2 linked regions of the Methylomagnum ishizawai genome follow. The protein of the gene in region 2 interacts with the protein of the main gene of each other region in a pairwise test. Links are inferred from orthologs where the notes say so. Each region holds a gene or a part of one and is shown on either strand. Other genes may lie near its edges. The genes, in order: ftsZ and rlmN.

Evidence for each region.
Region 1: the proteins of rlmN (region 2) and ftsZ interact in binary tests that used the Escherichia coli proteins (3 or more experiments, as listed by UniProt). The link is inferred for Methylomagnum ishizawai from one-to-one orthologs.

What each region holds. Positions count from the first base shown.
Region 1 is NZ_AP019783.1:708,796-723,437, forward strand. What follows is about bases 9,967-12,741. They hold ftsZ (cell division protein FtsZ), read right to left. Parts: upstream 12,040-12,741; coding sequence 10,894-12,039; downstream 9,967-10,893. Other genes in these bases: lpxC (UDP-3-O-acyl-N-acetylglucosamine deacetylase), read right to left, coding at 9,967-10,723; ftsA (cell division protein FtsA), read right to left, coding at 12,069-12,741. In the rest of the region: K5658_RS03130 (rhomboid family intramembrane serine protease), read right to left, coding at 1-621; K5658_RS03135 (hypothetical protein), read right to left, coding at 652-1,539; K5658_RS03140 (hypothetical protein), read right to left, coding at 1,726-1,878; K5658_RS03145 (hemerythrin domain-containing protein), read left to right, coding at 2,359-2,856; K5658_RS03150 (DUF7986 domain-containing protein), read left to right, coding at 3,248-3,961; topA (type I DNA topoisomerase), read left to right, coding at 3,948-5,891; blaOXA (class D beta-lactamase), read right to left, coding at 5,901-6,683; K5658_RS03165 (cyclase family protein), read right to left, coding at 6,718-7,530; K5658_RS03170 (dicarboxylate/amino acid:cation symporter), read right to left, coding at 7,552-8,850; K5658_RS03175 (ParA family protein), read right to left, coding at 8,948-9,730; more of lpxC, read right to left, coding at 9,809-9,966; more of ftsA, read right to left, coding at 12,742-13,304; K5658_RS03195 (cell division protein FtsQ/DivIB), read right to left, coding at 13,354-14,106; K5658_RS03200 (D-alanine--D-alanine ligase), read right to left, coding at 14,164-14,642. UniProt on the Escherichia coli protein: Essential cell division protein that forms a contractile ring structure (Z ring) at the future cell division site. The regulation of the ring assembly controls the timing and the location of cell division.
Region 2 is NZ_AP019783.1:410,675-425,540, forward strand. The notes cover bases 1,602-4,600. They hold rlmN (dual-specificity RNA methyltransferase RlmN), read right to left. Parts: upstream 3,661-4,600; coding sequence 2,542-3,660; downstream 1,602-2,541. Other genes in these bases: hisS (histidine--tRNA ligase), read right to left, coding at 1,602-1,743; pilW (type IV pilus biogenesis/stability protein PilW), read right to left, coding at 1,799-2,545; ndk (nucleoside-diphosphate kinase), read right to left, coding at 3,635-4,066; K5658_RS01805 (HesB/IscA family protein), read right to left, coding at 4,175-4,498; K5658_RS01810 (cysteine desulfurase family protein), read right to left, coding at 4,579-4,600. Also shown: K5658_RS01780 (YfgM family protein), read right to left, coding at 1-455; more of hisS, read right to left, coding at 472-1,601; more of K5658_RS01810, read right to left, coding at 4,601-5,703; Fe-S cluster assembly transcriptional regulator IscR, read right to left, coding at 5,716-6,201; K5658_RS01820 (hydantoinase B/oxoprolinase family protein), read left to right, coding at 6,325-9,945; K5658_RS01825 (glycosyltransferase family 2 protein), read left to right, coding at 9,942-11,081; K5658_RS01830 (LOG family protein), read left to right, coding at 11,099-11,698; gmk (guanylate kinase), read right to left, coding at 11,693-12,313; K5658_RS01840 (TonB-dependent receptor), read left to right, coding at 12,702-14,759; K5658_RS01845 (ZIP family metal transporter), read left to right, coding at 14,763-14,866.

The sequences.
Region 1 (14,642 bases), 310 kb from region 2 along the record:
GCCCAAATGTCCCCACCACGCCACGTCGGCGATGTGATCGCCCGCGGCGGCGGGCGTGGTGATTTTATAGAACTGGATGATGACCCATACCCCCAGGAAGGCGATGGCCGGCACCCGCACGAACAAGGGCAGGAAGAGCACCCAAATCACGATGCGGGCATAGGGGAACAGGAAGAAATAAGCCCCCATCACCCCGGCCAATGCCCCGGAAGCCCCCAAGGTCGGCACCAGGGATTGCGGGTTGAAATGCACATGCAAGCCGCCCGCGACCAAGCCGCACAAGAGATAGAACGCCAGGAAGCGTACCCCGCCCATGCGGTCCTCGACATTGTCGCCGAAAATCCACAGCATCCACATATTCGTCACGATATGCAGCCAACTGCCGTGCATGAAGATGGAAGTCACGAACGGCGTGTAATCCCCCGCCGGGAAACCGGCCTTGCCCGCCCATTCCGGGAAGGTATAGCGGGCCGGCACCAGGCCATGCAGGTAGTTGAAATAGTTATGGGCTTCCAGCGGCAACCACTCGCTGTAGGCGAACACCAGGAAATTCACCAGGATCAAACCCCAAGTGACCCAGGGCGTATACCGCAGGGGGATCGTATCGCGGTAGGGAATCATGCGGGGCGGCTCCTTGATGGCGGGATGGGTTCAGGTTTGGGGTGGGGCGGGTTGCTGGGCGCGGAAATCGACGAAGGCGTCGATGGCACCCACCAAGGCCAGCCCCGACAGCGCGAATTGCGGCCAATACACCAGCACGATGTAGACCGGCAAGGCCCAGCCCCGGTTCATGCCACGCACTTCGATCACCCCATGGATCACGGCCAGCCCGACGAAGAAATACAGCATCATCGCCGCCATGAACAAATCGGCCAGCAACACCGGGCTGAAATAGCCCGAGAGCCAGATCAGGGCGACGGTCGCGAGCAAGGCCAGGCGCGGCAGGCGCAGCCGCCGGAATTCCGGGCCGAAGCCGCCGGGGTGATACACCAAGGATTGCAGCCAGCGGGCGAACAAGAGGCCGAGCATCAGGCTGAGCCCGTACAGCACGGCCAGGAGGCCGTTCATGATGCGCAAGGTGTCGTTTTCCTCGAAACCCTTGACGGTCGCGCCCGGCACCGCCGCCACGGCGCGGTGCAGCCAAGCCTTCCAGAACGCGACCACGTCCCCGGTCGCGAGGTGCATTCCCAGGATGAACAAGCCCACCCAAACGCCCACCACCAGGAGGGCCGCGCCTTGGGATTCGCTGCGGCGCAGGGTTTCGGCGGCGATGAGCGAGGGCGGCCACAGCGCGAACACCAAGGGGAAATCCAAGCCGGGCCGCGAGCCGAGCCAGAACCAGCCGCCCGCGACCACCAGCCCCGCGCCCAGCATGACCAGGGCGGCGGGTAGCCAGCCCTGGCGGAGGGCGTACAAACCCAGCGCCGCCGCCGAGATCAGGGCGAAGGGTGGGATTTTCAAGGCCAGGATGCCGAACAGGCCCGCGACCAGCACGGCGGACAGCGGGTGGCGCAGGATGAAGTGGGCGAAGGGATGCATGGGACGGGTTTCCGGGAGGATGGTGGAGGGGAAATCTAGCGTATTGAGGTGGGGGGTGGATAGGGGGCTTTGGATTGACGCCTTGGCCGGGGGGCGTCGTAATTCCGGGACCGCATCCGTAGGCGATCGACCATGCCGGCCTTGAGTCTTGAAATCCCTGCGGAGACCGCCGATATCTTGACCCAATTAGGCCTCGAACAGCGGTGCTTGCTCGGATCGACTCTGGTATCCCAGATGACTGGCTTGCTGGCGTCCATGTCGCGGACGGTTCTCCGCGACATCCAACCAGGACGGCGCGTTGTCGGCGATGGAATCCAATACGTCCTCGCTGTCGGCCAAGATAACCTTGAGTGCCTTGGCCGGGTCTTCGGTCGGATACGCTTTTTCCCATAGGTGGCGATGGCGATATCGAAGGCCGTGAACTTGAGCTTGCCCGATGCGCCCAGGCTCTTGCGGAGTTGCGACAAGCCGTGGGCCGGTTTGCGGAAATCCACGACCTCCAGGTCGAGATAGCCCCACACCGCCCGCCGGGGCGGCCGTATTGGGAGCGGGGTAGTTAGGGCGTTTCCGGTTTGGGTGTAGGCTCGGTCGTAGGGTGGGCATGTACTCATGCCCACCGCTTCCGGGCGGTCCCGGTGGGCACGGAATACGCGCCCACCCTACAGATAACGTGAAAATGCTCCAGCGCCCCAAATGCTCCAAATGGGCAGGCAAGATGGAATGTTCCCGACAGGCGAACCGGACCGGGAACCTCGGACTTGCGCGGCTCACTAACCCTCCGAGAATGCCGGATTTCCCGGCATTGACATGGAGGACGGTATGACTCAGGCAAAACAGGGATCGAAACAAACCCACGGGCTCGACGCCATCGCTCTGCTGAAGGAGGACCATACGCGGGTTAAAAACCTCTTCGAGCAATTCGAGGCGATGTCCGGGGGCGATGAAGAAGCCGCCGCCAAGGACGGACTCGTGAAGCGGATCTGTGCCGAATTGATGCGGCATGCCCAGGTCGAGGAGGAAGTCTTCTATCCGGCGGTACGCAAGGCCATCGATGACGACAAGATGATGGACGAGGCGGAGGTCGAACATGCCAGCGCCGAGGATTTGATTATCCAACTCGAGAGCATGGAACCCGGAGACGACCAATATGACGCCAAGGTGATGGTACTCCGCGAAATGATCGAACACCACGTCGCCGAGGAAGAGGAAGAGATGTTTCCGAAAGCGGTGAAGGCCAAGGTGGATACCGCCGCCCTGGGCGAGGCGCTATCCCAGCGCAAGCAGGCGTTGCGGGAGGAGATGGCGGAGTCCGCCTAGCGACCCAGCCGCGCCGAATCGATAGCCAACCCGTAGCCCGGATTGCGTTTAACGCCATCCGGGTTACGCGGAAGGTGGCAGTTTAAAGCGGTGGTGCTGGAAGCCGGAGCCGCATCCATGCGCGAATGCCAGCCGTGGGCTTCTGGATTCCATCCGTAGGCGGATAAAGGCCAAGCGCGGATGGATCGATGGCGGCACCGATCAATCCATCCCGCATTGGCAGGGCTGTGTTCCAGGTTTGGATGGAATTCATCCAAGCCTCGATCCCGCCAGCCCAGACCCGGTGTCGGAGCGCCACACATGACCCTGTGGATTGCAACGCTGCCCGGCCAGCTCCCGCCACTTCAAGGTAAAATCCCCGCCCCGACCCCCAACCCCCGGCGAACCCACCATGAAATGGCTGTTTTCTTTCGTTTTCGGCAAGCAAGCCGCCCGCGACGACGACCTGATCGACCGCTACAAGGATATCCGCAAAGCCGCACTCCAACTCAACACAGCCCTCGCCAAGGAAGTGCCCAAGGCGGCGGTCCCGGAGTGCGGCAAGAAACTCGGCCTGGTCAAGGCCGGCACCTTGATCCTCAACAACGACGATGAAATCGCTATCCTCTACGACTACTGCTTCCATCATTACCGCCGCGCCGACAAGACCGTCCTCGACCGCTACCGCGAACAACACCCGCCCGCGCCCGGTTCCACCGAGGCCGCGTTGTTGGAGGCGATGGGCCGTTCCCGTTATTCCTTGTTCCGGGTGGAAGAAATCCAGCACCAGCGCCGGGGCGCGACCCTGTGCGACCTTTTGGGCGGCGAGCGCTTCGATTTGATCGATATCGCCTTGAGCGAAACCGCCGAGCCGGGCTTGATCGTGGCCGGGCGCTTGCTGGTTTTTCCTAGATTCGCCATGTCCTCCGGCACCTTGATCCCGGTCGCCGAGCCCGTGTACGCGGACAAGATGCGCCCGGTGGTCCGCAAATATCTCCCCGATGAAACCGCCGCCCGCCCGGCGTTCTCGGAAGCGCAGGCGGCTTCCTTCGAGGCCCAGATCATCCGCATCGCGCTGCGGGAAGGCGGCGAGGACAATATGTTCTACACCGATGCCGAACATTGACCGGCTGCTCATCGTCGAGAGTCCCACCAAGACCCGCAAAATCCGCAGCCTCCTGGGACCGGGTTGGACGGTCGAAGCCAGTTTCGGCCATATCCGCGACCTGCCCGAGCGCGAAATGGGCCTGGAGCCCCCCGATTTCAAACCGCGCTACGTGGTGTTGGACCGCGCCAAGCCCCAGGTGCAAAAGCTCAAGGCGCTGGCGAAAACCGCCCGCGAGGTCTATCTCGCCACCGACCCCGACCGCGAAGGCGAGGCCATCGCCTGGCATATCCAGATGGCCGTCGGCCTGAGAAACCCGGCGCGGGTCACTTTCCATGAAATCACCGAGAAGGCGGTACGGGCGGCGGTCCAGGCACCGCGCAAGATCGACCTGAACTTGGTCGCGGCCCAGGAAACCCGGCGCTCGCTGGATCGTTTGGTGGGATATCTGGTGTCGCCGGAATTGTGCCGCCGCATGGCGTCGCGGCTGTCGGCGGGGCGGGTGCAATCGCCGGCCTTGCGCCTGGTGGTGGACCGCGAGCGCGAGATCGAGCATTTCAAGCCCATCACCCATTACGGTGTGACCCTATATTTCGAGGGGCCGCACGGCGATTGGCGGGCGCATTGGCTGCCCAAACCGCTGTTGCCGGAAGGTCAGGAGTATTGGACCGATCTGGCTTTCGCCCAGCGCGTCGCCGCAATCCGCGCGGTGAAGGTGGTCGGCTTCAAGGATGGCGAGCGCCGCGCCGAACCGCCCGCACCCTTCACCACCTCCACCCTGCAACAAGCCGCCTCGGCCAAGCTCAACCTCAACCCCAAGAAGACCATGGATGTGGCGCAAGCCTTGTTCGAGCAGGGCTTGATCACCTATATGCGTACCGACAGCCCCAATCTCTCGGACGAGGCCATCCGTGATATCCGCGCCTACGGCCAGAAACAACAATTGCCGCTGGCCCCCGCGCCGCGCCGCTGGCAGGCCAAAGCCTCGGCCCAGGAAGCCCACGAAGCCATCCGTCCCACCCATATCGAACACCGCGCCGCCGGGGGCGATGCCAGCGAACGGGCTTTATATCAACTGATTTGGGAACGGGCCGTGGCCTCGCAATTGGCGGCGGCGGTCTATGACGTGCGGCAGGTGGTGTTGGAATCGGTGGAGCCACTCGACGGCAAGACGATCCGCTTCGGCGGCAAGGGCGAAAAGCTCAAGTCCGCCGGTTGGCTGGCGCTGGCGGGCGGGGATGCCGCCGACGAGCTGGAAGCCGAGAACCGCGACAACCCGATCCCGGTCCTCAAGCCCGGCGACGCGCTGACCGCCAAGGATGGGAAGTTGGTCCAGAAGCAGACCGAGCCGCCCAGGCGCTACACCCAGGCCGGTCTGGTCAAGGCGCTGGAACGCCTCGGGATCGGGCGGCCCTCGACCTATGCCGCCATCATGGAAGGCTTGGTGCGGCGCGGCTATGTGGTGTTGAAGGGGAAGATCATGCATCCCACCGACATCGGCAAGGCCGTGGTGGATATGCTCAAGCCCTCGTTCCGCTTCCTGGAATACGATTTCACCGCCCGCATGGAGGACCAGTTGGACGAGATCGCCCGTGGCGAGCGCCAATACCGCAGCGTGGTCGCGGCCACCTACGACATCCTGCGCCAGGAGATCGGCGCGTTGCCGCCGTCGGAAGGCGCGGCGCGGCGTTCCGGTGCGCCGAAAGCGCAAGTGGACGCCACCGCCCCGGCCCGCGCCTGCCCCGAGTGTGGCAAGCCGATGCGGCGGATCAATGGGCGCAATGGCTGGTTCTGGGGTTGTTCGGGTTATGCGGCGGGGTGCCGGGCGACCTTGCCGGATGAGGCGGCGGCGCGTGAGGGTGGGGACGCGCCCGCCGTGCCCAAGCGGCGGCGGCCTGGGAAACGGGCCGAATCCGCGCCCAAGCGCAAGCCGTCCGGCCCGCGCCAGTGAGCCGGGGATTCAGCCGGGATTCTTCAAAATACCCTTCGCCGCCAAAGCCTCGCGGGTGATTTGCTGGCGCAAGGGGAAATCCTGTTTCCCGTGGATGTCCATATTGAGGGCGAACAACCAGACCTCGCCCGGCACCTCGACATAGCCCACATACCAGCCCACTTCGGGTTTCGTCCGAGCCACCCAGCCGGTTTTGGCGTACAGTTTGAAACCTGGGGTGGCTTCCCCCAGCATGATTTGCCGCAAACCTTCATAAGCCGCCGCGCCGAAAGGCAGGCGACGCCGATAGGCTTTTTTCAGGAAGGCGATTTGCTCCAGCGGGCTGATTTGCAAGGAGCCGTCCAGCCAGAATGTGGTGGTCTCGAACGGCGCTTGTAAATGTCCATAATCCATCCGGCGCAGATAATCGCGGTATTGATCCGCGCCCACCCGCCGCGCCAGTTCCTGATAACACCAGACGCAGGAGGATTTGAACGCGCTGGCCAGGGTTTGATCGCGGTTACAATCCGGGACGTCATAGGTCTGCCCGTTCCACTTGAAAACATCGTCCGGCCCGGCAATCGCTTTTGCTTCCAGCGCGATCAGGGTATTGGGGATTTTGAAGGTCGAGGCCGGGGAAAACCGGCGTTCCGCCCGGACAGCATTATGGAGATAGGTTTTTCCACTGTTCAGGGCGGAGAGGACGAGGGTTCCATTGGCGTCGTGCCGGGTGAAAATCCTGGCGATTTGCCGGTCTTCGGCGTTCGCCGCCAGGGAAAATAGCAGGAATAGGAGGGATAGGATTTTTTTCATCTTTCGAGCTGGAAGGATGGGGGGAATTCCGCGATTATGGCGCAGGGTCCACGAGAGCCAAAATCCGTACCGGAAACCCCGTTCCATGCTCCACGTTCGGCCAAACCACCAGCGCCACCGCCCCGGCTTCCGGTACCGCGTCCAGATGGGCCAATAACTCGACCTGATAATGGTTGGTGCCTAAAATATAGCTTTCCAGCGAATAATCATCCTTGGAAGTCGAAAGCCCCGGATCGGTATCCGTGGTTTCATGGCCGGAGGCGGTGATCTTGCGGGTTTCGTAGAGGTATTTCAGGGGTTCCAGCGACCAGCCCGGATAATGTTTGACGCCCTGGGCGTCGGCGTTCAGCATCTTGGCCTGGTCCGGCCAGCGCTTGGACCAGTCGGTGCGCAGGGCGACGAAACTCCCTGGGGGAATCGGCCCGTGGCGGTGTTCCCAAGCGAGGATATCGGCCAGTTTTACGGTGTAATCGGGATTGGCCGCGACTTGCCGATGCACGTCGATCACCACCAGGGGCATCAGCATTTCGCCGGCGGGGATGGCGTCCAGCATCCGCAATTGGGCGAAGAAATGGCCGGGCGGGTCGATATGGGTGCCCCATTGGCCGACATGGCAGTATTGTTCGGCCTTGAAACCGGCCTGGGGATAGTCGTATAGCGTGGTGCGGGTGGCGGGCGGGAAGCCGGGCCAATGCGGAATATCGACCGCGAGCGGATGGGAAAGGTCGACGATCCGGCGGGCTTGCAGGGTGTCGAGGAGGCTGGGGGCGCAGGCGCTCAGCGCGAGGCCGCACAGGCCCAGCGCCAGGCGGCGGAATAGGTCGGTGGGGCTGGTTTTGGCTGTCATGGCGTTGGCAGCATCCCGGTTTTATCCGTCCCGGCCCGGGCGGCGGCGCTCCCAGGCGTCGAGCAGGATCGCCACCAGCATATCGCTGAGGACGTTCACGCCCGAGCGTATCCTCGCGATGATCCAATCCACCGGGGCGATCAAGGGGATGGCGGCGGCGACCACGGCTTCCGGCAGCCCCGCCGCGCTCAGCACCAGGGGCAGCACGATCAGGCCCGCTTCCGGGATGCCCGCGATGCCCGCCCCGGCCATCAGGGCCGAGAACACGATCACCGCCTGTTGTTCCAGGCCCAGCGCGTAGCCCATGGCCTGGGCCAGGAACAGCGCGGCCATGGCTTCGTACAGGGTCACGCCGTCGTTGTTGAGGTTGGTGCCGGCGCAGGCGGCGAGCCGGGCCGAGCGGGCCGAGACGCCCATGGTGTCGAGGCAGCGCAGGGTGATGGGGATGGTGGCGAGGCTGCTATTGGTCGAAAGCCCGGTCAGCACCGCGTCGGCCCCTTGTTTGAGATAGACCTGGGGCGGCTTGCCCCCGGCCAGCCAGGCCATCAGCGGATAATAGACCAGCGCGTGCAGGCACAGCCCCAGACTGATGATGCCGAGGAAACCGGCCAGTTGCGCGAAGATGCCGACCCCGGCCTTGCCCACCACCTGCGCCACCAGCCCGAACACCGCGTAGGGCACCCATTCCACCACCCAGCCCAGCGCCTTCACCAGGATTTGGTAGACCGCGGCAATCAGGTTTTCCAGCGGGCGGATATCGGCGACATCGGTTTCGCCCTGGCGTTCCTTCAGCCAGCGCAGGGCCGCGCCGAACAACAGGGCGATCAACACCACCGAAATCACATTGTTGCTGACCAGGGGTTCGACCAGGCTTTGCGGGATGTAGCCCGAGAGGTTCTTGAGCGGGTCGAGCGTGGCGTCCGCCGCCGCCTTGGCCTTGTCGGGGGCGCTGGGGACCTGGGCCGTGAGTTGTTCCATATGGCCCTGCCAAGCCCGGCCCGGCTCGAAAGTGTTCATCAAACCCAGGCCGATGGCGAAGGCCACCGAGACATTGACCAGGCAGATGCCGACCAGCCGCGCGCCGCTCTTGGCGGTGATGGGCGCGTGGGTGAAGGCGTCGAGGATGGCGAACAGGATCAAGGGCACGGCCAGCGCCTTGAGCAGGCGGATGACCAGGAGGCCGAGCTGGCCCAGTTGGTTGGTGTCCAGCCCCCACAGGAAGGGCCGGGTGCCGCTCCAGGCCCCGAGCGAAATGCCCAGCGCGACCGCGATCACGACGCGCAGGGAGAGTGGCAGCGGCCAAAGCGGGTTGCGTTGCATGGAAAGGCTCCAGGGGTTGATCGGGCGGGGGATTTGGGGTTCGCTTCCCTGGAGTGCGTGGCCCGGATTCCGTTTCGGTCCATCCGGGCCGGGGGGATCAAGCCTGCTTCTTGTGGATTTCCTTGTGCAGCGCTTTGAATTCCTTGGTCAATTTATGATCCGGGGCGTAATGGATCAAGGGCCGGGATTCGCTGTGGGACTCCCGCACCTTGACCGAGGGCGAGAGCTTGGTCTTCAGCACCGGCTGGCCCTCGGACAACAGGGCGTTGACCATCTGCCGGGGCAGGGTGGCGCGGCCTTGGTATTGGTTGGCGATGATGCCCTCGATTTGGAGGCCGTTGTTGTGGTCGGCTTTGATCTCGGCGATGGCGGCCAACAAGGTGTAGAGGGCGTCGCGGGAGAATTGGTCGCAATCGAACGGGATCAGGCAGGCATGGCTGGCGATCAGGGCCGAGCGGCTGAAAAAGTTCAGGATCGGCGGCGTGTCGATATAGACGCGCTCGTAGCCTTGGAGTTGGTCCAGCGCCTCGCGCAGCTTGTAGATTTTGTAGCGCGATTCCAGGCGGCCTTGCAGGGGTTCCATTTCCGGGTGCGAGGGCAGCACGTAGAGGTTGGGGAAGGGCGTGGCGTGGATGTTGTCGTCCAGTCCTTCCTGGCCCTTGCTGAACGGATTGAGGCTCAGGGTTTCCTTGAAGAAATGCGCCAGGGTGGCGTCGGGGTCGGGCACCTTGTCGCCGAGCAGGTAATGGGTGGAATTGCCCTGGATGTCCATGTCGATGACCAGCGTTTTCTTGCCTTCGGCGGCGCTGATGGCGGCGAGGTTACAGGTGATCGTGGACTTACCCACCCCCCCTTTCTGATTGAAAATGACCCTGCGCATGGTGGTTTCTTATGGAATAGCTGTGTTGTAAGCGTCGGGGCGGGCGGCCTGGGCCGTCCCGCCGGGAATCACAGGCGGTCAGCGCGCCCCTTGGGCGAGCCGCATGAAGTAGATCGGCAGCACTTCGTCGTCGTTGAAAGTGACCGCTTCCCAGGCGTCGGTTTGCAGCAGGAGTTCCCGCAGCAATTGGTTGTTGAGGCCGTGGCCGGATTTGTGGCCGGTGAACGAGCCGATCAGGCTATGGCCCAGCAAATATAAATCGCCGATGGCGTCGAGAATCTTGTGCTTGACGAATTCGTCCGCGTAGCGAAGACCGTCTTCGTTAAGCACACGATAATTGTCCACCACCACGGCGTTGTCCATGCTGCCGCCCAGGGCCAGGCGGCGCTTCCTGAGCGCTTCGATGTCGCGCATGAAGCCGAAGGTGCGCGCCCGGCTGACTTCCTTGACGAACGAGGTCGAGGAGAAGTCGATGCTGGCGGTCTGGGTGTCCTTGAGGAAGGCGGGATGGTCGAAGTCGATGGTGAAAGTCACCTTGAAGCCGTCGTAGGGCTCGAAGCAGGCCCATTTGTCGCCGTCCTCGACCCGCACCGCCTTCTTGATGCGGATGAAGCGCTTGGGCGAGCTCTGCTCCTCGACCCCGGCGGACTGGATCAGGAAGACGAAGGGACCGGCGCTGCCGTCCATGATCGGCACTTCCGGGGCGCTGACATCGACGTAGGCGTTGTCGATGCCGAGGCCCGCCAGCGCCGACAACAGATGCTCGACCGTGGAGATTTTCACGCCGTCCTTGACCAGGGTGGTGGACAGCGTGGTTTCGCCGACGTTCTGGGGCCGGGCCTCGATCACCACCGGCTCGGGCAGGTCCACCCGGCGGAACACGATCCCGGTGTTGGCCGCCGCCGGGCGCAGGGTGAGATAAACCTTTTCGCCGGTATGCAAACCCACGCCGGTCGCTCTGATGACATTCTTCAGTGTTCTTTGCCTGATCATCCGGTTCACCTATTGGAAATATTGGATGGAGTCCGCGTGGGTTAGGCCACCCACGGGGAGGAAGCTGCACGGCCCGTGCCACATCCGGGCCGGAAAGATAAGGACCGTGCAAGGGGGGAATGGGCGGCGGGTCCTGGCCACCCATCCTGGAAGCGGGGGAAAGCGTCGCCTCAGTCGGCTTGGCGGCGCAGGAAGGCCGGGATGTCCAGATATTCCAGGTCCATATCCTTCTTGGTCTCGGTGCGCCCTTCGGATTTGGCCTCCTTGCGGAACTTGGCCGGGCGTTCGTAGGTACCGTAATCGACCTCGCCGGAGGTATTGCGCACCAGTTTGATCGGGGCTTCGACCGCTTGGCGCTGGCTGGAAAGGCCGGTCGCCACCACGGTCACGCGCACTTCGTCCTCCAAGGTCGGGTCGATGGCGGTGCCGATCACCACCACGGCCTCGTCGGAGGCGAATTCGCGCACGGTGTCGCCCACCTCGCCGAACTCGCCGATGGAGAGGTCTTGGCAGGCGGTGATGTTGACCAGGACGCCGCGGGCGCCGTTGAGGCTGATGTCTTCCAGCAGCGGGCTGGCGATGGCCTTTTCGGCGGCTTCGCGGGCGCGGTGGTCGCCCGCGCCGATGCCGGTGCCCATCATGGCGATGCCCATTTCCGACATGACCGTGCGCACGTCGGCGAAGTCCACGTTGATGAGGCCGGGCCGGGTGATGAGGTCGGCGATGCCCTGCACCGCGCCCAGCAGCACGTCGTTGGCGGCGGCGAAGGCGCTGATGAGGCTCACGTCCTTGCCCAGCACCGAGAGCAGCTTTTCGTTCGGGATGGTGATGAGCGAGTCCACGAACTGGCTGAGTTCATCGATGCCCTTTTCCGCGAGGTCGCGGCGCTTCTTGCCCTCGAACGGGAAGGGCTTGGTGACCACGGCCACGGTCAGGATGCCGGCTTCCTTGGCGATCTCGGCGATGACCGGGGCCGCGCCGGTGCCGGTGCCGCCGCCCATGCCGGCGGTGATGAACACCATGTCCGCGCCTTCCAGCACTTCCATGATGCGGTCCCTATCGTCGAGCGCGGCCTGGCGGCCGATTTCGGGGTTGGCCCCCGCGCCGAGGCCCTTGGTCAGGGCGTTGCCGAGCTGGATCACCGAGCGGGCCTTGATGCTCTTGAGCGCCTGGGCGTCGGTGTTGGCGCAGATGAAATCCACGCCCTCGATGCTGCTGTTGACCATATGGTTGACGGCGTTGCCGCCGCCGCCACCGATGCCGATCACCTTGATGACGGCGCTCTGGCTGTAAGAATCCACGAGTTCGAATTTCATTGTTTCAACCCCACCGTAACTGTCTGTAGTCAAAAATTGCCCGTAAACCATTGTTTCATGCGTGCCCACAATCCCTTGAGGCCGGTGCCCACGGCGATGTGCGGCTCGCTCTGGGCATGTTGCTGCTTACCGAATAGCAAAAGACCGACGCCGGTGGCGTAGATCGGATTGCGTACCACTTCGTTGAGTCCGGTCACGTATTGCGGAATGCCGAGACGGACGGGCATATGGAAGATTTCCTCCGCGAGTTCCACCAAGCCCTCCACCTTGGAACTGCCGCCGCTCAGGACGATCCCGGCGGCGATCAGGTCCTCGAAGCCGCTGCGGCGCAACTCCGCTTGCACCAACAGCAGCAGTTCCTCGTAGCGCGGTTCCACGATCTCCGCCAAATTCAACCGCGAAATCTGCCTGACGGGCCGGTCGCCGATGCTGGGCACCTCGATGGTGTCCTCCAGCTTGGCGAGCTGGGTCAGGGCGCAGGCCTGTTTGATCTTGATTTCCTCGGCGAACTGGGTCGGCGTCCTGAGCGCCACCGCAATATCGTTGGTCACTTGGTCGCCCGCGATGGGGATGACCGCCGTATGCCGGATCGCGCCGTGGGTGAACACCGCCATGTCGGTGGTGCCGCCGCCGATATCGACCAGGCAGACGCCCAAATCCTTCTCGTCCTCGGTCAGCACCGCCGCGCAGGAGGCGAGTTGTTCGAGGATGATGTCCTCGACTTCCAGCCCGCAGCGGCGGATGCATTTGACGATGTTCTGCGCCGCGCTCACCGCGCCGGTCACGATATGCACCCGCGCTTCCAGGCGGATGCCCGACATGCCGATGGGTTCCTTGATGCCTTCCTGCCGGTCGATGACGAATTCCTGGGGCAGGATGTGCAAAATCTTCTGGTCGGCGGGGATGGCGACGGCGCGGGCGGAGTCGATCACCCGGTCCACGTCGCTCTGCACCACTTCCTTGTCCTTGATGGCGACGATGCCATGCGAATTCATGCTGCTGATATGGCTGCCCGCGATGCCGGCGTAGACCGAGTGGATGCGGCAACCCGCCATCAGTTCGGCTTCCTCGACCGCCCGTTGGATCGATTGCACGGTGGTTTCCAGGTTCACCACCACGCCTTTCTTGAGGCCGCGGGAAGGGTGGCTGCCGATGCCGATCACTTCGATATCGCCGTCCTCGCCGATCTCGCCGACGATGCAGGCGACCTTCGAGGTGCCGATATCCAAGCCCACAATCAGGTTGCGATCCGATTTCCTAGCCATTGAATCGTTATTTTATCCGTTTGGGTCAGTCGAAATTCCGGTCCGGGGTTCAAGTATCCGTGGGGGCTTGTTCCAGCGCCCCGCCGGCGGGATTATCGGCGGGCGGCGGCTCCGGTTCCAAGGGTTTCCAGATCACCGAGAAACCGTTGGGATAACGCAAATCCAATTTCTGGATGGCCGCGATCCGGTCCTCCCCCAACCGCGGCAGCAGGGATAGCGTGCGTTCCAGGGCCGCCAAGGGGTCTTGGTGGCCGAACACGATCTCCACGCCGTTCTCCAATTGCGCCACCCAGGCCCGGCGTTTGCTCAGGCTCAGGGTGACGATGCGTAGCTGGCGTCGTTCCAGCTTGGCGTTGAGCGCCCGCAAGGTGCCCAACACCAGTTTTTCCTGGCCTTCCGGGCCGGACAGCAGTGGTAGATGTTGGTAATCCGCCACGCTCGGCGGGGTGAAGCGCTCGCCCCGGTCGTTGAGCAGGCTGTTCCGGTCCCAGCGGGCGATGGGTTTTTGTTCCTCGATCCGCACCACCAAGGTATCGGGCCATAGCCGCTCCACCCGCACCCTATCCACCCAGGCGAAGGTTTTGGCCTCCGTTTCGATCCGTTCCATATCGGTCGAGAAATACCCGCTGTGGGTATAGGGGGCCAGGGTTTGCTCGAAGGCGTCCATATCCAGGTTCCAGATCGAGCCTTCCACCCGCACATACCGCATGGGCAGATAGGTTTCCAACCGGTTTTGGCTCAGTTTGGCGGCGGCCATCACCAGCGCGGCCATACTCCCCAGCGCCACCAACAGCCGGATCACGGGAAAGCGTCGTGGTTGGGGCCGCGCCCGTGGCCGGGTATACCTGGGCATCCGGGTTTAGCGCCGCGGATCGAAACTGGTTTCCAAAATACGCCAGACCAGGGCGTCGAAATCGAGTCCCGCCGCCCGCGCCGCCATCGGCACCAAGCTATGGTCGGTCATGCCGGGCACGGTGTTGACCTCGATCAGCCAGGGTTCGCCCGCGCCATCGACCAGCAAGTCCACCCGGCCCCAGCCCATGACGCCCACGGTAGCACAAGCACGCACGGCCAGTTCGCGCAGTTTGGATTCGGTTTCCGGGGGCAGGCCGCAGGGGCAATGATAACGCGTGGTTTCGGCGCGGTATTTGGCATCGAAATCATAGAAGGTATTGGGTGTTTCCAACCGGATCAAGGGCAGCGGCTCGCCGTCCAGGACGGCGGCGGTATATTCGGCCCCGGTCACCCAAGTCTCGGCGAAAACCGCGCAATTATATTGCGAAGCGCGGTGCCATGCTTCCAATAATTCCGCGGGATTTTCCGCCCGGCTCATACCGA
Region 2 (14,866 bases):
ACCGGCTCGATCAGCTTCAAGGCCGCGTCGGTTTCGCCGCCCGCCAGCAAGGCCCGGCCCAGCCGCAGCCGGGCCAGGGCTTTCAGGTTGTCGTCGTGGCTCTTGGCGAGTTCCTCTTCCAGGGCTTGTTTGGCCCCGGCCAGATCGCCTTTGTCGGCCTTGGCCTTGGCGAGGAAGAGCCGGGCATATTCGGCATAGCTGGTCGAGCCATATTGCTCGATGAGGCGCTCGCTCAGCTTGAGGGCCGGGTCGGTCTGCCGGGCTTCCGAGGCCTTGAGCAATTGCTGGTAGAGGTTGCTGGCCTGTTCAATGGCGCCACGGCGGTTGTTTTGCCACATGTTCCAAGCGCCCACCATGGCGAGCCCGAGCAGGACGCCGACGAACGCCGATTGCTTGTTGGTTTTCCACCAGCGGTGTAGCGCTTCGAGGCGCTCTTCTTCGGATAAATCTTCCATTCCGGTCCCCTCGCCGTCAGATGAGTTTTTGTAGGAAAGGCACTAGTTCCGCCTGGGCCAGCGTGGTTTGCCCGGCGTCGGTGCGGAGGTGCTTGATACCGATGTTCAGGTCGCGGGCCTCGTCGTCGCCGAGGATCAAGGCCACCTGGGCACCGCTCTTGTCGGCCCGCTTGAACTGGCTTTTGAAGCCGCCGCCGCCGCGATGCTCTTGCAGGCGCAAGCCGGGCAGGGCGTCGCGCAGGGATTCGGCCAGGGCCACGGCCTTGCGTTCGGCCAGCGCGCCCACGCTGATGAGATAGGCGTGCGGCTGGGCCGCCGCCTCGAAGCGCTCGGGCTCGTCCAACAGGTCGATGAGCCGCTCCATCCCCAAGGCGAAACCCACCGCCGCCGAACCCTTGCCGCCCAGTTGTTCGATCAGCCCGTCGTAGCGGCCCCCGGCGCAGACCGTGCCTTGGGCGCCCAATTCCTGGGTGACCCACTCGAACACGGTGCGGCAGTAATAATCCAGCCCGCGCACCAACCGGGGATTGACCCCATAAGCGACACCGGCCTCGTCCAGCCGTTCCAGCAGCCCTTGGAAATGGGCCTTGGATTCTTCGCCGAATTCCTCGGCCAGCACCGGCGCGCCTTCGATGACTTCCCGCAGGTCGGGATTCTTGCTGTCGAGGATACGCAGGGGATTGGTTTCCAGCCGCCGCTGGCTGTCCTCGTCCAGCTTTTCGTAATGGGCGCGGAAGTATTCGACCAACTTGGCGCGGTAGGCCAGACGCTCTTCCGCCGTGCCCAGCGAGTTGATCTGCAATTCCAGCTTGTGGCCTAGCCCGAGTTCGCGCCACAGGCGGCGGCACAGCAGGATCAATTCCGCGTCGATATCGGGGCCGGGCATTCCGTAGGCCTCGACGCCGAGTTGGTTGAACTGGCGGTAGCGGCCTTTCTGCGGGCGCTCATGACGGAACATCGGCCCGGCGTACCACAGCCGGTGGGCTTGGTTATGGATCAAACCATGTTCCAAACAGGCCCGCAGGCAACCCGCCGTGCCTTCCGGGCGCAGGGTCAGGGAATCGCCGTTGCGGTCCTCGAAGGTATACATTTCCTTCTCGACGATATCGGTCACTTCGCCGATGGAACGCTTGAACAACTCGGTCTTTTCCACCAGCGGCATGCGGATTTCGCGGTAGCCATAGGCCGCCATGACCCGGCGCAGGACCGCCTCGACATGGTGCCAGCGCGGCGTTTGGTCCGGGAGGATATCGTGCATCCCGCGGATCGCCTGGATGTTTTCAGCCATTGATACTCCTGATGAAGATTCGCCCCGGCGGGACCGGGGCGGCGGATGCTCGGGGCTATTTGCCGCCGGGGAAGCGCTGCCTGAGCGTGGTGGCGTATTCCTGGGCGGTTTCCTCGTTGCCCAGCGCGGTTTCGATTTCGATGCCGAGCTTGAGGGCTTCGGGATTGGGACCGGCGGCGGCGAAATAGCGTTCCAGGAAGGCCCGTGCCGACATGAGTTGGCGGTTCTCGCGGCTCAGTTTCGCCATTTCCAGCAAGCTGGGCGGGAAGTTGGGCGCGGCGTCCAAAGCCTGCCGCAAATAGCCTTCGGCCTCGGCTTTCTTGCCCGCTTTGCGGGCGCAGATGCCGGCATTGGTCAGCGCCACCCAGGGTTGGTCGTACAGCTTGTTGCCGATGATCTGGTCGAATTGCTCGAAAGCGTCCTGGGTCTTGCCCCGGTTGCACAGGAAGCGCCCGTAATTGTTGCGCGCCCCGTAATTATCGGGCTTGAGCGACAGCGCCTTCTTGAAACTGGTGTCGGCGTTGGGGTAGTCGTCGATACGCTCGTAGAGGACGCCGATGGAGTTATACGCCTCGCTGTTGTCGTCGTCCAAGTCGATGGCCCGCTTCATATCCTGCAAGGCGACTTCGTAGCTGCCCGCTTCCATGTATTTCACGCCTTTTTCGACGTAAATCTTGGAAGCCTCTTGCGGGCTGTATTTGGCGGGCGCGGGTTGCGGCAAGGTTTGGATGGTTTGCGGACTCGACGAACAGGCTCCGAGCAAGCTTGCGAAAACCCAGACGGTCGAGCGGCGGACGTTCATGGCGCGGCGGTGGCGACCTGGTGCAGGCGGATTTGCCTGCGGGTGCGGTCGTTGACCTTGCCCACCAACTGCCCACAGGCCGCGTCGATATCGTCGCCGCGGGTCTTGCGGGTGGTGGTGATGAGTCCCGCCTGTTGCAGGATTTCGCTGAACCTCTTGAGGTTTTCCGGGGTGGAACAGCAGTAGTCGGTGCCGGGGAAGGGATTGAACGGGATCAGGTTCACCTTCGAGGGCACATGGCTGAGCAGGCGCACCAGCGCCTTGGCATGGGCCGGGGTGTCGTTGATGCCATCCAGCATGACGTATTCGAAAGTCACCTTGCGGCGGCCATCCTGGCCGATATAGCGCTTGCAGGCGGCCAGCAATTCCCGGATCGGGTATTTGCGGTTGATCGGCACCAGCACATCGCGCAGTTCGTCGTGCGGCGCGTGCAGGGACACGGCGAGGCTGATATCGGTGACTTCGGCCAGCCGGTCCAGCGCGGGCACCACGCCGGAGGTGCTGAGCGTCACCCGCCGCTTCGATAGCCCATAGGTGAAATCGTCCAGCATCAACGAGATGGCGGACACCACGTTGTTGAAGTTGAGCAGGGGTTCGCCCATGCCCATCAGCACCACGTTGGTGATGCGGCCTTCGCCCAATTCGCGCTGCGCGGTCCAGACCTGGCCGATGATCTCGGCCACGCTCAGATTGCGGTTGAAGCCTTGCTTGGCCGTGGAGCAGAACGAGCATTCCAGGGCGCAGCCGACTTGCGAAGAGACGCACAGGGTGCCGCGGCCTTCCTCCGGGATGAACACGGTTTCCACCCGGTTCTGGGCGTCGGTTTGCAGCACCCATTTGCAGGTGCCGTCGGCGGATTTCTGCGCCAGGACGATTTCGGGGGCGCGGATTTCGCAAGTGTCGGCCAACTTGGCGCGGAATACCTTGCTGAGGTTGGTCATCGACGCGAAGTCGTCGACCCCGCGTTGATGGATCCATTGCAGCAACTGCGAAGCCCGGAACGGTTTCTCGCCGATCCCGGCGCAGAAGGCTTCCATGGCCTTCCGGTCGAGACCGAGCAGGTTGGTGGTTCCGGGTGCTTCGCCGGGATTAACGGGTGCGGGGGCAGAGTTCATTCGGCTGGAAGAAGTAAGCGATTTCCTGCGCCGCCGTTTCCGGGCTGTCGGAGCCATGCACGGCGTTCTCGTCGATGCTGACGGCGAAGTCGGCGCGGATAGTGCCGGGGGCGGCGTCCTTGGGGTTGGTGGCACCCATGATTTCGCGGTTCTTGAGGATGGCGTCCTCGCCTTCGAGGACTTGGACCATCACCGGGCCGGAGATCATGAAGCCGACCAGATCATTGAAAAAGCCGCGCTCGCGGTGGACGGCGTAGAAGCCCTCGGCCTGTTCGCGGCTGAGGTGCAGCATCTTGGCCGCCACGATCTTGAGTCCGGCCTGCTCGAAGCGGCTGTAGATCGCGCCGATCACGTTCTTGGCGACAGCGTCGGGCTTGATGATGGAAATGGTGCGTTCGACCGCCATGGAATCTCCTGGGTTCTCTGTTGTGAAGCTGGAAGGCCCGCCCGCCACGAGGCGGGGAAAAGCTGCGGATTTTACTGGAATTATGTGCGGGAAGTAAGAAAACCCGCGTCAGACCGCGAAACTTTCGCCACAGCCGCAGGTGGCCTTGATATTGGGGTTGTGGAATTTGAAGGCTTCGCTGATGCCTTCGCGGCGGAAATCGATTTCGACGCCGTCCAGGTAGGCGAGGTCGCCTTGTTTGACCACGACCTTGGCCCCGTGCTGCTCGAACACCGCGTCGTCGGCCTCGACGGCGTCGGCGTAATCGACCACGTAGGCGAAGCCGGTGCAGCCGGCGGGCTTCACGCCCAGCCGGAGCCCTAGCCCGGCGCCGCGTTTCGCCAATTGCTTGGAGACCTGGGCCGCGGCGGGTTCGGTGAGTATGATGGACATGGTGGGGAATCCTCTGGGTGGGGATGGAATGTGTCGGGCTGTGTGCTTAGACGGGGGTTCCGCCAGTTTATCACGAGGTTTCAGCCGCGTAGGGTGCAGGCCAATGATCGCAAAACCGCCAGGAAGCGCTCGATATCGGCTTCGGTGTTGTCCTGGCCCAGGCTGGCGCGGATAGCCCCCTTGGCTAAATCCGCCGGAATGCCCATGGCGGTCAAGACCGGGCTGGGCTCGCCGCCACCGCTGGCGCAGGCCGAACCGCTGGAGACCGCGATGCCCTGGCGGTCCAGGTTCATCACCAGGGTTTCGCCGTCCAAGCCTTCGAGGGCGAATTGCACGGTATTGGGCAGGCGTGCGGCCCGTTCGGCGAAAATCTTGATTCCGGGCAGTTCGCGCAAGCCCGCTTCCAGGTATTGGCGTAGGCGGAGTAGCAGGGCGCTACGGGCTTCCAGTTCGGCCAGCGCCAGTTCCGCCGCCTGGCCGAAGCCGACGATCGCCGCCACGTTCTCGGTGCCGCCGCGCTGGTCGCGCTCTTGTCCGCCGCCGTGCAGCAGGGGTTCGAGCGGCACCGAGCGGTCCACCACCAAGGCACCGACGCCCTTGGGACCATAGAGCTTATGCGCCGATAAGCTAAGCAAATGCGCCCCGCTGCGCTTGAAATCCAGCGGAATCTTTCCCGCCGCCTGCACCGCGTCGCAGTGCAGGAAGCCGCCGCGTTCGGCCACCCACGCCGCCAGCGGGCCGATGGCGTGGATCACGCCGGTTTCGTTGTTGGCGAGCATCAGGGAGGCGAAGCGGAAGCTATCGAACGGGAGCGAATCCAGATCGGCGGTATCGGGTTGTCCATCGCGGTCCACCGGCAGGGTCGCCACCCGCCAGCCCAGTTGTTCCAGGAAGCGCAAGGGTTCGCTGACGGAGGGATGTTCGGTGGCACCGGCCACGGCGAGGCCGTGCGGCAGGCCGAAGGCCAGGCCTTTCAGCGCGAGGTTGTTGGCCTCGGTGCCGCCGCTGGTGAAGATGACTTCGGCAGGATCGGCCCCGACCAGGGCCGCGACTTGTTGGCGGGCGGTGTCGATGGCGCTACGGCTCAGGCGTCCGAGCTTATACAGTCCGGACGGATTGCCATAGAAAGCCTGGAGATAAGGCCGCATCGCCTCCAACACCCGCCCGTCCAGCGGGGTGGTGGCGTTGTGGTCCAGATAGACCATGGTCTTTGGGGATCACATCATGAGGTCGCGTTGCAGCGGTATGTCCAAGCCGAAGGTGGCGGCTTGCTTGTCCTGGCGTTCGGCGACCTGGCGGACGTTCTTGCGTTGCAGGACATCTTGCAGGCTGATGGAATCCAAGTATTGGCGGATTTGGTCGCTGAGGCCCATCCACAGATCGTGGGTCAGGCAGGGCTGGCTGTTCTGGCAGTTGCCCTTGCCGCCGCAGCGGGTGGAATCGATGGTCTCGTCCACGGCGGCGATGATATCGGCGATGCTGATCTGGCCGGCGTCGCGGCTCAGTTGGTAGCCGCCGCCCGGACCCCGGACGCCCTCCACCATGCCGGCCCGGCGCAGGCGTGCGAACAACTGTTCCAGATAGGACAGCGAGATATGCTGTCGCTTGGCGATGTCGGTCAATGTCACCGGCCTTTTTTCGCTATGATAGGCAAGATCAAGCAAGGCGGTGACCGCATAGCGGCCTTTGGTGGTTAAGCGCACGGTGTGGCTCCCTGGAATTCACACGGATAGCATGTAAATTGTAGGGTTACATATCCTAGCAAAAGAGTCAACTATTTCGCCCGCCGCCGGGATTTCCCGCCGTTTCCTCCCCCTTCCATTCCTATGACGACTTGGCAATTCTGGATTGATCGTGGTGGCACCTTCACCGACATCGTGGCCCGCCGTCCCGATGGCGTTTTGCTGACGCATAAGCTGCTGTCCGACCATCCCGAGCGCTATGCCGATGCCGCCTTGCAAGGCATCCGCGATATTCTGGGGCTGGCTTCCACCGCGCCCTTGGCGGGGATCGAAGCCGTCAAGATGGGCACCACGGTCGGCACCAACGCCCTGTTGGAGCGCAAGGGCGAACCCACGGCGCTCGCCATCACCCAAGGCTTCGCCGATGTGTTGCGGATCGGTTATCAGAACCGGCCCGATATTTTCGCCCTGGACATTCGCCGTCACGCGCCTTTATATGGAAAAGTGGTGGAAATCGAAGGCCGCCACGATGCCGGGGGCCGCGAACTCGCGCCGCTGAATCTGGAAGCCGCCGAGCGGGATTTGCGTGCCGCCTACGACGCGGGCTACCGCGCCCTGGCCGTGGTGCTGATGCACGCTTGGCGGGTGCCCGATCACGAACTGGCGCTCGAAGCCCTGGCCCGCCGCATCGGGTTCACCCAGGTTTCGCTGTCGCATCGGGTTAGTCCGGGGCTGAGGCTGGTCGGGCGCGGCGATACCACGGTGGTGGATGCTTATTTATCGCCGGTGCTGCGCCGCTATGTCGAGCGGGTAACGGGTGGCTTGGTCGGCGGCGATGCCGCGCCCCGGTTGTTGTTCATGCAATCGAACGGCGGCTTGGTCGAGTCCGGGCATTTCCAAGGCAAGGACAGCATTTTGTCGGGTCCGGCGGGCGGCATCGTCGGGGCGGTGGCGACGGCGGGGGCGGCGGGTTTCGGCAAGATCGTCACCTTCGACATGGGCGGCACTTCCACCGATGTGGCCCATTATGCCGGTGAATTGGAACGCGCCCTGGAAACCGAACTGGCCGGGGCGCGGCTGCGCGTGCCCATCCTGCATATCCATACGGTGGCGGCGGGGGGCGGTTCCATCCTAAGTTATGACGGGCTGAGTTTCCGGGTGGGACCGGAATCCGCCGGGGCCAATCCCGGCCCGGCCTGTTACCGGCGCGGCGGGCCGTTGTGCGTGACTGATGCCAATGTCAGGTTGGGCAAGCTCCGCCCGGAATTCTTCCCCCAGGTGTTCGGCCCCGCGGGCGATTTGCCCTTGGATGTCGCCAGCGTCGAGCGCGGTTTCGCCGAATTGGCGGCGGCGGTACAGGCCGCGACGGGCCGGGACGCGACGCCGGAAGCGGTGGCCGAGGGTTTCATCGAAGTCGCCGCCACCAATATGGCCGCCGCCATCAAGCGGATTTCGGTGCAGCGCGGCTACGATCTGGCCGATTACACCCTGTGCTGTTTCGGCGCGGCGGGCGGTCAGCACGCTTGCCGGGTGGCGGATCGCTTGGGCATCGCCCGGATTTTGCTGCATCCCCTGGCCGGGGTGTTGTCGGCCTATGGCATGGGCTTGGCCGATTACCGGGTTTTGAAGGAGCAAGCCGTGGTGGCGGTATTGGACGAGGCTTTGATGGAGCGCTTGGCGGCCCTGCTCGCCGACCTCGAAAGCGCCGGGCGGCGGGAATTGGCCGGGCAAGCCGTCGCGCCGGAACGGATCCAGGCCCGGCCCCGGCTGATGTTGCGCTACGAAGGCACGGAGACCACGTTCCCGGTGGCTTTCGGCGAACTGGCCGGGCTGGAACAGGATTTCGAGGCGCAGCACCGGCAGCGCTTCGGCTTTGTCTACCCGGACAAGCGCTTGCTGGTCGAAACCGCCGTGGTGGAAGTCATCGGTTTGAATCCGCGCCCGGATAGCGTGGTCGCCTTGCCCGCAGCGGGTTCTTCCCCGCCCGCGCCCATCGCCCGTGTGCCCATGTATTCCGGCGACCGCCACCACGATACGCCGGTGTTCCGGCGCGAGCATTTAGCGGCGGGCACCCGGCTGATCGGCCCGGTCCTCTTGATCGAGTCGACCGCCACCACGGTCATCGAACCGGGCTGGTGCGGGGAAATCACCTCGCGCGGCGATTTGGTCCTGACCCGCGCCGTGGCCTTGGCGCAGGAATCCGCCGGGGACGCCGGGGTCGATCCGGCCCGGCTGGAAATCTTCAACCGCCAGTTCATGTCCATCGCCGAGGAAATGGGCTACACCCTGCAAAACACCGCCCATTCGGTGAACATCAAGGAACGGCTGGATTTTTCCTGCGCCCTGTTCGATGGCGCGGGCGATTTGGTGGCGAACGCGCCGCATATCCCGGTGCATCTCGGTTCCATGGGCGGCAGCGTGCGGGCCTTGATCGAAAACCACGGCCACGAACTGCGCCCCGGCGAGGCTTGGCTCCTCAATTCGCCCTACCACGGCGGCACCCATCTCCCCGATATCACCGTCGTCACCCCGCTGTTCGACGAAGCGGGCCGCTCCATCCTGTTCTATCTGGCCTCGCGTGGCCATCACGCCGATGTGGGCGGCAGCACGCCGGGTTCCATGCCGCCTTTTTCCCGGAGCATCGACCAGGAAGGCGCGTTGAGTCCGGGCCTCAGGCTCGTCGAAGCCGGGCGGATGCGCGAGGACGCCGTGCGGGCTTGGCTGGCCGATGGCCCTTATCCCGCCCGCAACCCGGAACAAAACCTCGCCGACCTCCGCGCCCAGGTCGCCGCCAATGCCAAAGGGGCCGAGGGTTTGCGGCGCTTGATCGGGCGCTATTCATTGCCCACGGTGCGGGCCTACATGGGCCATGTGCAGGACCATGCCGAAGCGGCGGTGCGGCGGGCCATCGAGCGGCTGACCGATGGCGAATTCGCGGTCGAGATGGATTCGGGGGCGGTGATCCGGGTGGCGGTCGCTATCGACCGGGAACGGCGGGCGGCGCGGATCGATTTCACCGGCACCTCGCCCCAACAGCCCGACAACCTCAACGCGCCCGCCGCCGTGTGCCAAGCCGCCGTGCTGTATGTGTTCCGCACCCTGGTCCGCGAGGATATCCCGCTCAACGCCGGTTGCCTGCGTCCCTTGGAAATCATCATCCCTGCGGGGTCCTTGCTGAATCCGCGCCCGCCCGCCGCCGTGGCCGCGGGCAATGTCGAGACTTCCCAGCAGATTTGCGACGCGCTGTACGGGGCTTTGGGCGTGCTGGCGGCCTCGCAGGGCGGCATGAACAACTTCACCTTCGGCAACGCCCGCCACCAGTATTACGAGACCGTGTGCGGCGGGGCGGGCGCGGGCCGGGGTTTCGACGGCGCGGATGCCGTGCAGACCCATATGACCAATTCCCGTATCACCGACCCCGAAATGCTGGAATGGCGCTTCCCGGTGCGGCTGGAAAGCTTCGCCATCCGCCGGGGCAGCGGTGGCGCGGGGACTTGGCGCGGCGGCGATGGCGTGGCGCGCCGCATTAGGTTCCTGGAACCCATGACCGCCGCCATCTTGTCGGGACGCCGCCATCACGCGCCGTTCGGGCTCAAGGGCGGGGCGGCGGGTGCCAAGGGATGCAATAACGTGGTGCGCCAGGATGGCACCGTCGAGGCACTGGATTTCCGGGCCGAGGTGGCGATGGCGGCGGGCGATGTGTTCGTGGTCGAAACGCCGGGCGGTGGAGGCTATGGCCCTGCGGACACCGGGCCTGGGCCGTGAACACAAATAGCGCGATCCTGGTCGCGGCGGTGCGCAACGAAGGGCCGTGGCTGCTGGAATGGATCCTCTACCACAAGCTCATCGGCTTCGATGACATCTTGATTTTTTCCAACGACAACGACGACCACGGCGATATCCTGCTCGACCGGCTCGCCGCCTTGGGTTTGATCCGGCATGTTTCCACCACCGACCATATCCCCGAGGACCAATCGCCCCAGGAATTCGCCTACCAATCGGCCATGCGTTCCGATTATGTCCGCTCGTTCCGCTGGGTATGCGTGTTGGATGCCGATGAATTCCTGTGTTTCAAGCGCCATGCGCGGCTACCCGATTTTTTGAGGGACCATGAGTGGTGTTCGGTGATTTATATCAACTGGTTTCTTATGGGTTCCGGCCATCGCTTCCGGCGCGGGCCGGAACCGGTGATCCAGCGTTTCACCAAGGGTATCGCCAACCCGTTTATAAAAACCCTCGCCAAAACCCAGGTCATTGCGGGCTGGAAAGACCCCCATCTACCCGAACTCCGGGTGGAAAATACCGTATTTACCCGGCAGGTTCCCGCCCATGGAAATTCCGGGGAGGCCGCGCCCCATTATATTTACCAGCCGGATAGGGCCATCGTCCAGGTGAATCATTATGTGGTGAAATCCCTGGAGGAATTCCTGATTAAGCGGGGACGCGCTAGGGGGGCTGCCAGTATCGGCGGTATCCGGCGCGGGGCGGTGGAATCCCAGCGCGATCTCCTGTTTTTCGTCGCCCATGATTGGAACGGCATCGAGGATACCACGCTGGCCGGGCGCTACGGCACCTTGGTGGGCGAAGCCATGCGTGGATTCGTGGAGCGATTCCAAATCGGCGACATACTGCGCGGCATCGAAACCCGGTATGTCGAAAAAGTCCGGCAGGCCATCGCCGCCGCCGGAATCGATCCTGGGATACCCTGTGGCCAAACCTCGCCATCCGCCTTGATCCTCAAGCGGGAATTGGGCGATCAAGTGGACGATGGGTTATTGGCCTGCTTCGACGGCGACTGGTATCTCCGGCGCTATCCAGATGTCGCGGCGGCTTATATCCATCCCCTATTGCATTATGTGCTATATGGTCGCCAGGAAGGCCGTGAATGGCGGTCCTTATAATCGACGGGAGCGATGTCATGCGAAGAGTTTGCGTTTTCTGCGGCTCCCGGTCGGGGGCGCGGCCCGGATACCAGGAAATGGCCGGACAACTGGGCCGCCTACTGGCCGGGCGCGGCGTGGAACTGGTCTATGGCGGCGGCAATATCGGCCTGATGGGCGTGGTGGCGGATGCCTGCCTCGCGGCGGGCGGCGGCGTGATCGGGGTGATCCCCCGGTCCCTGGTCGGGCGCGAGGTCGCGGGCCGGGCGGTGGAACATGTCGGCCTGACCCGGCTGGAAGTGGTGGATTCCATGCACGCCCGCAAGGCGCGGATGGCGGAATTGGCCGAGGGTTTCATCGCCTTGCCCGGCGGCTTCGGCACCTTCGAGGAATTGTTCGAAATCCTCACCTGGGCGCAGCTCGGATTCCACCGGAAGCCCGTCGGCCTGCTGAACGTGGCGGACTATTACCGGCCCTTGCTGGCGCTGTGCGACCAGGCGGTGGCGGAGGATTTCCTCCGCGCCGATGACCGGGGCTTGTTGCTGGACCGGGCCGAGCCTTCGGCCTTGCTCGAAGCCCTGGCGGCGTACCGGCCCGTGGCGGTGGAGCCGTGGCTACACGAGGAGCGGGAGCTATGAAGCCTTCAGCAAGTCGGCGATCAAGCCCCGGTGCTTCTCGGCCTGTCGCGCCCTCCGCATCCGGTGGGCGATGACGATGGCGCGTAGTTCCCGCAAGGCCACGGCGAAATCGTCGTTCACCACCAGATAATCGTATTCCCCATAGTGGGACATTTCGGAAATCGCGTCGCCCATCCGGCGGGCGATGGTGGCGGGATCGTCCTGGCCGCGCCCGGTGAGGCGCTGTTCCAAGGCCGCGAGCGACGGCGGCAGGATGAAGACCGAGACGCTGTCCGGCAGCAGGGTCCGCACCTGCCGGGCGCCTTGCCAATCGATTTCCAGCAACACATCCCCGCCTTGCTCCAAGGCCGCTTCCACCGTGGCGCGGGCCGTGCCGTAATGGTTGTCGAACACGCGGGCATGTTCCAGGAATTCACCCGCCGCGATCATGCGCTCGAATTCGGCCCGCTCCACGAAGCGATAATCCCGCCCGTCCTTCTCGCCGGGCCGCGGTGCCCGCGTGGTGTGCGATACCGAGACGGTGAAGCCGTCCATCCCCTTGCGCAGCGCCTTCACCAAGCTGGTTTTGCCCGCCCCCGAAGGCGCGGATACCACGAACAGCGTACCCTTGCACATTGCCATACCCGTATCTTGTGGATTGTGAAGGTTGCGGATTATCGCATAGCGGGGCGGTGCCGCCGTGGGGGAAGGGAAAAAGCCCGGCTTAACGAGGGATGTGGGGGGAGGGGTTAAGCCGGGACGACGGGAGCGTCTGTCCGTCAAAAAACATGGCCCGCGACTCCAAGCAAAGATGGTGCCAGCATCACGGAGCAAAGCGGGGCCGGAAATTCAAGGGCTTGGCGTGTCGTCTCCGTGGATGGGGCCGGGATCGGCGTATATCCACCTGGGTGTTGGTGCATAGGCCCCGTATGACAGCGGGCTTGCGGTATCCCGGATTCTTCCGTAAGCTGGATTTATGTGATGTTATCACAATGCCTCCAGCCGCCTACGGAAGACCGCCATCATGCACCGCGCCCTTGCCCCATTCACCCTTTCCGCCTTGATTCCCCTGGCCCACGCCGAGGAGGCCGCCCAGCCTTTGGAGGAAGTCGTCGTCAGCGCCCCCTTGGAGCAAAAGCTGTCCGAGGTCGCCCGGCCCGCCACCGTGCTGACGGGCGACGAACTGGATTTGAAAGTGGGCTCCACCATCGGCGAAACCCTCAAGAGCGAAGCCGGCGTCACCAGCCAGTCGTTCGGTCCCGGTGTCGGCACCCCGGTGATCCGGGGCCAGAGCGGTCCCAGGGTCCGGGTGATGAGCAACAGCCTCGGCAATGGCGACGTGGCCCAGCTCAGCCCCGACCACGCCAACAGCATCGAACCGGTGCTGGCCGACCGGATCGAGGTCTTGCGCGGGCCCGCGACCCTGCTCTATGGCAGCGGGGCCATCGGCGGCGTCGTCAACATCCTCGACAACCGCGTCCCGGAACGGCGGGCGGAACAGCCGGTTTCCGGCGTGTTCGAGCAGCGCTATAACTCGGTGTCCGACCAGAGCATCAGCAATCTCAAGCTGGAGGGCGGGCAAGACCTGTTCGCCTTCCATCTCGACGGCTTCTACCGCGACGGCGGCAACCTGCATATCGGCGGCCCGGCCATCGCCGAGAACGCCGCCCGCCAGAGCGACGCCGCCTTGCAGGGCGTGGATATCCAGAATTCCGAGGGCGTCATCCCCAACACCAGCGCCCGGGCCAAGGGCGGCACGGTGGGGTTTTCGCTGGTGGGGGAACAGGGGTTCGCCGGGGCCTCGATCAACTACCTGGGCAACAACTACGGCATTCCGCCGGATGGCGCGGGCGGTCCCGACACCCGCATCAACATGAAGCAGACCCGCTACGACTTCAAAAGCGAACTCAAAAACCCGCTGGCCGCCGTCGAGGCGTTGCGCCTCCGCTTCGCCCATGTCGATTACACCCACACCGAACTGAGCGGGGGCGAGGCCGCCACCCTGTTCAACAACCAGACCTACGAGGGACGGTTGGAACTGGCCCACGCGCCCATCGGGCCGGTGAAGGGCGTGCTGGGTTTCCAGGCGGTGTCCAGCGATTTCAGCGCGATCTCGATGGAAGACCCGGTGCCCCTGGTGCCGAATTCCCAAATCCAGAACTACGGGGCCTTCGCGGTCGAGTCGTTCGCCTACGGGCCGGGCACCTATGAACTGGGGCTCCGGGGCGAATCGGCCTCGGTGTCGCCACAGGGCGGGCCGAACCGCGATTACGCGCCGATCAGCGCCTCCGGTTCCGGGCAGTGGAAGATCAATGAAGCCCACGCGGTCAGCTTCGCCGTGACCCGTTCCCAACGCGCCCCCCAGGTGCAGGAGTTGTTCTCGCACGGCATCCACGACGCCACCCACAGCTATGAAAGCGGCGACCCCAACCTCAAGCTGGAAACCTCCTACAACCTCGACCTGGGCTACCGCTTCAAGGCGTCGTGGATGAGCGCCGAACTGAACCTGTTCCAGAACTGGGTGAACGATTACATCTACCAGCAACAGACCGGCGGCGTGTTCAACGACGATCTGGGCGTTTTCCAGGCCAGTTGTTCCTCGCCCGGCGCGTGTTTCCCGGTGGTGCAGAGCGCCCAGGCCGACGCCACCTTCAAGGGCTACGAGGCCAAGGCCACCTTCCCCTTGATGGAAAACCGCTATGGGATGGTCGATTTGACCTTGTTCAGCGATTTCACCCGCGGCGAGTTCGTCGCGGGCGGCGATGTGCCGAGGATGCCGCCGCTGCGCTATGGCTTCCAGGTCGATTACGCCTACGACGACCATTGGTCGTCCAACCTGCGCCTGACCCGTGGCGAGAAGCAGGACCATCCGGGGGCCAACGACACCGAGACCAATGGCTATGTGCTGTTGAATCTGGCCGTGCAATACGAGGTCCAGGCGTTCGAGGGAGCCAAGCTGCGGGTGTTCGCCCAGGGCAACAACCTGCTGGACGACAACCTCCGCAACTCGACTTCGTATCTCCGCAATTTCGCGCCCGAGCCGGGGCGCGGGGCGGAATTGGGCGTGCGGGTGAGCTACTGAGCCATGGTGGCCGGGATCGAATCCAGCCTCTACGCCCTGGCCGCCGGTCTCGTGGTCAGCCTGATGGCCTTCTCCGGTGCCTTCGTGCTGTGGCTGCCGCCCGAGCG